DNA from 2 places in the Labilibaculum antarcticum genome. Region 1 is predicted to be linked to the other one. Evidence: riboswitches for the same ligand, from Rfam matches in the RefSeq annotation. Region 1 holds a riboswitch; the other holds the start of a gene.

Region 1 (4,220 bases):
CTTTTTTGGGTAGTTGGGCATTGGTTGTTTCAGCCGTTGTTGGTGCATCGGTAGTGTTTATGCTTGTGGCCTTGGCATCCATCCGAATATCAGATAGTGTTTCATTACTAATTATTGGAATCATGTTTGGAAGCATTACTGGCGCCGTTGTAAATATTCTGCAATATTTTAGCGCCCCAGAACAAATACAAAGTTTTATAGTATGGACTTTTGGAAGCTTGGCAGGTGTTACATGGAATGAAATGCAAGTAATGGCACCCATAGTTTTTTGCGGATTAATTATTGCCTTTTTTCTGATAAAACCCTTGGATGCACTTTTATTGGGCGAGAATTATGCTCGTGGTGTAGGTATTTCAGTGAATCGAACTAGAATTGCTGTTATTATAAGTACGGCATTAATCGCCGGAACTTTAACCGCATTTACAGGCCCTATTGCTTTTGTTGGTGTTGCGGTACCGCATATTGCCCGATCAATTTTTAGAACAGCAAGCCATAAGGTATTAATGCCAGCGGTAATACTAATAGGAGCTGCAATAATGCTTGCTTGCGATATTATTTCTCAAATTCCAGGGAATCAAAATACATTGCCAATTAATTCGGTAACAGCCTTATTTGGAGGGCCAGTTGTAATTTGGGTGATTATGCGTAGTAGAAATGTAAAGGCTTCTTTTGCCGGTTAGTGGGGGATTTATGAGCGATATAAAAGAGATGCAAAAAAACATACTGGTAACGAAGGATCTTTCAATTGGGTACAAGCAGGGGAGAAAGGATAATTTGTGCTTGCTTTCTGATATAAACCTAACAATTAGGCGAGGCGAAATGGTTTGTCTTTTAGGTCCAAACGGAGCGGGCAAGTCAACGCTCATGCGAACCATTGCCGGAATTCAATCGCCCTTGGCGGGATATACCTTAGTAGAAGGGATACCTATTCGGGATCGAAATTACAAAGAGATTGCGCAGCTATTAAGTATTGTGCTAACTGAAAGAATTGATGTGGGAAATCTGACCGTTTACCATATCGTTTCGTTAGGGCGTCATCCTTATACTTCATGGATGGGACGTTTATCGGAAGAAGACAACGATAAAATAAAATGGGCTTTGGAGCAAGTGGGTTTGATGCACTATGCCGATCATTTTATCAATCAGTTGAGTGATGGTGAACGACAACGTGTAATGATTGCCAAAGCTTTGGCGCAGGATACGCCACTCATCATGCTGGATGAACCTACTGCTCACCTGGATTTACCAAATCGTGTTGACATCATGCGTTTGTTGCATCGTTTGGCTCGTGAAACGAATAAGGCCATTTTACTTTCTACTCATGAACTGGATTTAGCCCTTCAGGCAGCAGATGTTATTTGGTTAATGGCATTAGGCAAGCCTATAAAAATAGGTGCTCCCGAAGATTTGGTTTTGAATGGAAGCATCGAAGAAACTTTTCACAACAAGTCCTTTATCTTCGATCGAAAAACAGGCAATTTTATTATGAATTACCAAAAGAAACAGAAAATTCAGGTTTTGGGTAATGATGTAATGGGTTTCTGGACTCAAAGAGCTTTGTCGCGTGAAGGTTATCAAGTGACTTGTGAAGAAGCCGGTAATTGCTCTGTAAAATTGCTTGAAGATATTATGGAGTGGGAAATTCATAAAAATGGAGAAACGCTTACTTGTAAAAGCATAGAGGAATTGTTAGCCTATCTTCGAACCTCTTTTTCTACTGATTAATTCAAAAATCAAAAATTCCAAGTAAAATGATGCAACGATTAGTTCTCTGAATAAATGAGTTTCGAATGTTGTATTTTTTTTATGTCGTATAGAATAGAAATAAAACGTCAAAATTTTTATACATTTGCCCTGCATTTGGTATTTCATCTCTCATTATCGAGAATGAAATGAAAAGGGAATTCGGTGAGAATCCGAGACTATACCCGTAGCTGTAAGTTCTGTTACAAGCTTTTTGAAAGTCCTATGCCACTGTTCCAATTTCGGAATGGGAAGGCCTCAAAAAGTAGAACAAGTCAGAAGACCTGCCTTTGCAAATCAATAGTCATTGCTTTCGGGAAAAAGAGCAAGTGAACGAAAACTTTATCAGCATTGATATAAGGATTGATCTGCCATGACTGGTTCGATATGTCTTGTTGAGAAATTTTCTTTTAGCTCCCTGTCTGCATTGCAATAGTTAAACTTATTTTCATTTTATTCTTAAAAACATGAAAAGAACATTTTTAACCGCTTTTGCATTGCTGTCATTATTTAATTCTGCAGTAAAAGCTGATGTAGTTCCAAACCCAATCGACGAAACGAAGGTTGTGAAGCACCTCAATTTATCAGAGGTAACAATTAATGCGTCACGTGTGAATGCTACGGTAAAAGACCTGCCTCAAAAAATTGAGATTATTACCAAACGAATGATTGAGGCTTCGCCAGCCGTTGATGTTGCGGGTTTATTAAAGCGTTCGGCAGCAGTAGATATTCTTCAGTATCCTGGAGTATCGGCCGTTGTAAGTATGCGCGGATTTAGCCCTTCACCAAGCGTAAAGTATACTACAATACTAATTAATGGAAAACCTTCTGGTACTGATAATATTGCAAGTATTGATTTACAGAATGTAGAGAGAGTGGAAATATTAAAAGGACCTTTTTCGGCACAATACGGATCTGCCGCTATGGCGGGTGTTATTAATATTGTTACCAAGAATAGTTCTGGAGAAATACGGGGTCAGCTAGCCATGGAATATGGAAGTTTTCATAGGTCAAAAGTGAATTTGGCTTTAGGTGGTTCTTTATCTGAAGTTTTGGATTTCGACTTGGGATTTTCATACAACAATCAAGCTAAGGATTATAAGACAGGAGAAAATAATTTGTATGATGAGAAATCTGCTAAATCGATATTGGATGCAAGTACCTATGGTGAGCGAATGGAGAATTCTCAATTCACAACTTACAATTTAAATTCACGTTTGGGAATTGTACTGGCTGAGAACTGGAAACTAAATGTAAATGGTGGATATTATAAGGGAAAGGATATCGAAACGCCTGGTAATTTTTGGCATACAGGAGGAATGGACAAAAAGGACATTGAACGTTTTACAACAGGCTTCGATTTGATGGGTAAGATGAACGGACATCAAATCGAATTCTCGCCTTTTTATTCGAATGAAGAGAATAAGACTTACGATGTTGGCTCCGATGGTTATGGGGATTTTGAGAGTGTTTACAAAACCTACGGTTTTCAATTGAATGACTCTTATCAAATCGGAAATCATAGTTTGGCTGTTGGGTTAGATAATAAAACCGAAAGGTATGAGAGTATGAACTTTGATACCTCTGGAGCGATAGAGGCACCATATCAACCGGATTATAAAAATATAGCCACAGGGATCTATGGGCAGGCTCAATTTAAATTATTGAACGATAAATTGAATTTTATGCTCGGACTGCGAGGCGATAATATCAAATTTAAACTTGATGCTGATAATTTGTTGGGAAATGAGAAGAGTGAAGAGGATTATTGGGTATTCACAAAAAATATTGGTGCAAAATATGAACTAATAAAAGGATTTTCAACCCATGCTAGTTGGGGAGATGCTTTTTTAGCTCCTAAAGCTTATCAAGTTGCTGGTGTATATACTCGAGGAACGACTACCACAGAAGGGAATTCTGATCTTGATCCGGAGAAATCGAACACTTTGGATTTTGGGTTTGGCTATGACAACTATAAGAAAGGAATTAAATTGGATGTAACTTATTTTACGACCCATCACAAGGATAAGATTATCAAAAGTACCTTGCCAAATCACAATTCAACCTATATAAATGCACAGAGTGCAGATATGAATGGTCTGGAATTACTTGCGTCTTATGATATTGGAGCTCTAAAAGATTATGACTATTCATTACGTGTATTTGTAAACTATACACATTTGATCGATGCAAAAGTAAAGTATCAAGACTCGGAAGGAAATGATTTGACAGGAGAAATGAGATACGTACGTGATAATACAGCTTCTTTTGGTGTCGAATTTGATAATTTGAAAGGATTTTCAACACAATTAATGGGTCGGTACATTGGTCATAGATATGAAAACAATTATATGTATTTGGCCGATTACTCCAATTATCCGACTGTTGCAAAGCAAGCAATTGTGTTTAATAATGAAGAGGTTCGTCCTGATTTAATAAATGAAGAGTTACTACGTCACCCTGTTTCAATGGAATTT
Region 2 (4,220 bases), 200 kb from region 1:
TTTCCATATGCCATTGGTTACGGATTAACCGAAACAGCACCATTAATTGCTGGAAGCGGTCCGGCAATTACTAAATTTAAATCGACAGGCCCTGCTTTAGTCGGAGTTGAGCTGAAAATCAATAATCCTGATCCTATTACTCAAATTGGTGAAGTTTGGGCAAAAGGGGATAATGTAATGATGGGTTATTATAAAGAACCTGAGAAAACCAAAGAGGTGCTTACAGAGGATGGTTGGTTTAAAACCGGAGATCTCGCAAAAATGGATAAGGACAATTACTTATACATTGAAGGTCGTTTAAAAAATATGATCGTAGGAGCAAGTGGTGAAAATATTTATCCGGAAGAAATTGAATCGGTAATCAATAACTTTAAGCATGTAGTCGAATCTGTAGTTATTGAACAGAAAGGCAAATTAGTCGCAATGGTTCATTTTAATTATGAGGAGCTGGAACAGCAATATCATAATGTTAAAAAAGAGATGGGTAATTATGTTGATCTTACAGTCGATGAATTGATGCAGGAGTTACAGGTATATGTGAACTCCCGGGTGAACAAATTTTCACAGGTTCAATTGATCGTGGCTCACGTTGATCCATTTCAGAAAACAGCAACACATAAAATAAAACGATTTTTATACTATTAGAAATACAAAAGGCTGATGAAAATCAGCCTTTTTTTTTGCCTTGTATTTTGTATCGATTCTTCAAGTGACCAACTGTAAATAAGGGAAGTGTCTCCAGTGAATTTTTTTTTCCGGTCGATTTCGGTCAGGGCCTCGAATTCCGGACCAAACCTTTCAAATGCGCTCATAAATCCAAAATATCTATCCGGAATATCCTTTACCATTTTACCAACCAACGAGACGGCCTTTTTCGAGATGATTAATCAAGAAACATTAACTGCACCAACGATATCAGTCACGATATTAGATGCATCACCTGCTACTCCTGTTTCTATATCTTTTAATATTTCACCTAAATCTCTTTGGCTTTTTCTTGTGAGTCTTAAGTAGATATGAACATTTAATTCTCTGTCTTTAAGCATTTTTCTGCTTAGGATATATAAGCCTTCAGAACCCGGTTGATTGGAGTCTAAGAAATATTCATTATCATGACGCTTACTTTAAACGGTTCTAGAGGAATTGTAGTCGCCATTATTTTATCCGCTTCGATTGTGTGATCTGCAATTATTACAAAGTGTAATTGCCCGCTTTTCTTTGGGCGGTAAATTCGAATTCCATCAATTTACAGTCTTACTTTACTCATGATAATAGAAGTTTAGATTAGCATAAATGTAGAGAACATCATATTATGACACATAATAAAATATAGGTGTGGATGTTTTCTTTTATGTTCTGGACTAAACTTGTAAAATATGTTTCTCGACAGATGTGAGACTTATTTCATATTTGTATGTGTCAGATTATCAGGATAGATTGTGGTTGGTGTTATTCGAAGCTCAATAATGATGTGAGGAATGCTTAAAATCTTGAATTAATATTGATACATTTGTTTCGCGATTTGGCAATATCCTATCACTTGATTTGATATTAAAGAGGGAATCCGGTTTGAGTCCGGAACTGTACCCGCAGCTGTAATCTCTATACCAAACTCTGTTGCATGATGTCACTGTATCTTATGGAAGATATGGGAAGGCGCAACAAGAGGGAGAAAGTCAGAAGACCTGCTTAAAAGCAATTTTGTTTAATCGATACTTTCGGGACTAAAAGTTAGATTATGAAGAGAAAGACTATGTTTATGCCTAAGTGGCATATTATGCTTGGTTCGTTAATTCGGAACCAAATTTTAAAATTTAGATCGGTTATAGATGACACTCTGTTCATCTCGTTTATTGATAAAACGAACTGGTTAACTCCAAAACTTTATGAAAGAGCGAAGGCAGAAAAATGCGATTCGCAAAAGTTTAATTTTTGGAGCCTAAGATTACTCCCAAATTAATACAATTTAATAATTCAGCTTGTTGTTTTCAACAGGACCGAATTGTTGTACTCATAACTTAAAGGCAAACTACCGTTTGTATACTTTAAAATCAAGATGAAATGAATCCTAAAAGAGGTAAAGTGAGCATTGTTGGTGCTGGTCCGGGCGATCCTGAATTAATCACACTGAAGTCTATTCGCGCCATTGAAAATGCAGACGTAGTACTATATGATTATTTGGTAAACAAGGAATTGTTAGCCTATTGTAAATCTGATTGTGAAATTATTTACGTTGGGAAAAGGAACAAACAACATACCTATCCACAGGAAGAGATCAATGGAATGCTGATTGAGTTAGGATTAGCAGGAAAGAAGATTGTACGATTGAAAGGTGGAGACCCATTCGTATTTGGTCGTGGCGCGGAAGAGATATTGGGTTTGAAAGAACATGACATTGAGTTTGAAGTGATTCCTGGTATTACGGCAGGATTTGCTGTTCCTGGAGCCGCTGGTATTCCTGTTACATTGAGAAATGTGGCTTCTTCAGTAGCTTTTTTCACAGGACATCAGTGTGATAATCACAAAACAGAAATTCAGTGGGATAAGATTGCTACGGGTATTGATACTCTTGTTTTCTATATGGGGGTTACACAGGCAGCACGAATTGTTCGAAATCTGATGGCAAATGGCAGGAAACCAGAAACACCGGTTGCCATGATTCGTTGGGGAACTTTGCCGGAACAGGAAGTGCTAAAAGGAACTTTAGGAAATATTGTGGCAAAGATGGAGGAGCATGATTTTAAACCACCGGCAATATTTATTGTTGGGGAAGTAGTCGCCTATTCAGAACAATTATCACCACTGATTAATCAAATGGCCGAAACAGAAATTTGATAGCTATGAACAGAAAAGGAATTTTACTGTGTGGGCATGGAACCCGCAAAGAAAGAGGAGCAAGAGCTTTTCAAGAGTTTGCAGAGCGATTTGCGTCTCAAGTTACGGATTATGAGGTTGAATATGGATTTTTGGAGCTGTCTGAACCGGATTTTGAGACGGGTGTGAAGCGATTGCTTGAAAAAGGAGTCTTAGAGATTATTGCTATTCCTGTCTTTTTATTTACAGGAGTGCATATGGAAAGAGATATTCCTTATGCCTTAAATGGCCTTCAGGATAAATATAAGGTGAAGATTCAGTTGGCCAATTACATCGGGACATGTAATGAAATGGTTGAGTACGGAGTGCAGCTCATAAGTGAAACTCTTAAAAATAAGGATTGGAAGATTGATGATACTGCATTTCTGGGACTAGGTATTGGAGCTTCCAAAGCCGAGGCCAATGCCGATTTGGCGAAGATGACCCGTTTGATTCAGGAAAAACAGAATTATCCTTTTGCTGTTAATGCCTACACGAGCAACATGACTTATCCGGCATTGCCTGTGGTATTGGATTGGTTGAAGGTCTTGCCGTTTAAAAATATTGTGATGTTGCCTTTTGTATTTTTTCCTGGAGTTTATATGGATAAAGCAAATGATACGATGGAGGTTTTTGCAAAAGAAAATCCGGATAAGAACATCGCAATTGCACCCTTGTTAGGTGATGTGAATGGATTGTTTGAGGTATTGAATACAAGATTACAAGAAGTGTTAGACGGAAAAGTTGATTTGGTAGCAACTACTGTTTTAACCGGGGTGGAGCCACACAATCATCATGGACACGATCACGGGCATAGTCATGATCACGGACATCATCATCAATAATAGAAGAGGGGAATAAAAGATATGAGCGGAAAAGTGTTTGGTGTAGCGTTAGGACCGGGAGATCCTGAGTTAATAACGGTGAAAGCCTTGAATTGTTTGAAGAAATCGGAGAAGATTTACTATCCGGCAACGCAATCATCAAAAGGAAATCAGGATAGTTTTTCATTGGTGATTTTGAAGCAATTGGATGTAGAGGAGAAGAAATTCATCCCTATTAATGTACCGATGAGTAAAGATCGATCGCATGCGGTGAAGGCTTATGCTGATTTGTTTTTAAAAGTACAGAAAGATGTTGAAGAAGGCAAACAGGTATCAGTTGTGAGTGAAGGTGATATCTCATTTTTCAGCACATTTTCCTATTTGCTTGAAGATTTCAGGAAGAATAGTGTCGATTTTGAGATGATTCCGGGAGTTCCGGCATTTATTTTAGGAGGCTCGGTAGGCAAACTGCCATTGGTCACTCAAAACGACAAGCTTCTGGTTGCTCCCGATTTGGAAAATAAGCCGGAGCTAAAGGCTTTA

What was found. A riboswitch is a leader RNA that binds a small molecule or an ion and turns the genes downstream of it on or off. The one in region 1 is predicted to bind cobalamin.
Region 2: linked by a shared signal. The riboswitch ahead of ALGA_RS17860 (hypothetical protein) and the one ahead of ALGA_RS17030 (TonB-dependent receptor plug domain-containing protein) in region 1 are both predicted to bind cobalamin.

What each region holds. Positions count from the first base shown of each region.
Region 1 is NZ_AP018042.1:4,294,790-4,299,009, forward strand. Features, by position in the region: gene ALGA_RS17020 (iron ABC transporter permease) at 1-680, shown strand, start outside; gene ALGA_RS17025 (ABC transporter ATP-binding protein) at 691-1,725, shown strand; cobalamin riboswitch at 1,844-2,049, shown strand; gene ALGA_RS17030 (TonB-dependent receptor plug domain-containing protein) at 2,211-4,220, shown strand, end outside.
Region 2 is NZ_AP018042.1:4,490,372-4,494,591, forward strand. Features, by position in the region: gene ALGA_RS17850 (AMP-binding protein) at 1-645, shown strand, start outside; gene ALGA_RS23020 (hypothetical protein) at 888-1,046, opposite strand; cobalamin riboswitch at 1,507-1,707, shown strand; gene ALGA_RS17860 (hypothetical protein) at 1,739-1,960, shown strand; gene cobA (uroporphyrinogen-III C-methyltransferase) at 2,062-2,835, shown strand; gene ALGA_RS17870 (sirohydrochlorin chelatase) at 2,841-3,698, shown strand; gene cobI (precorrin-2 C(20)-methyltransferase) at 3,720-4,220, shown strand, end outside.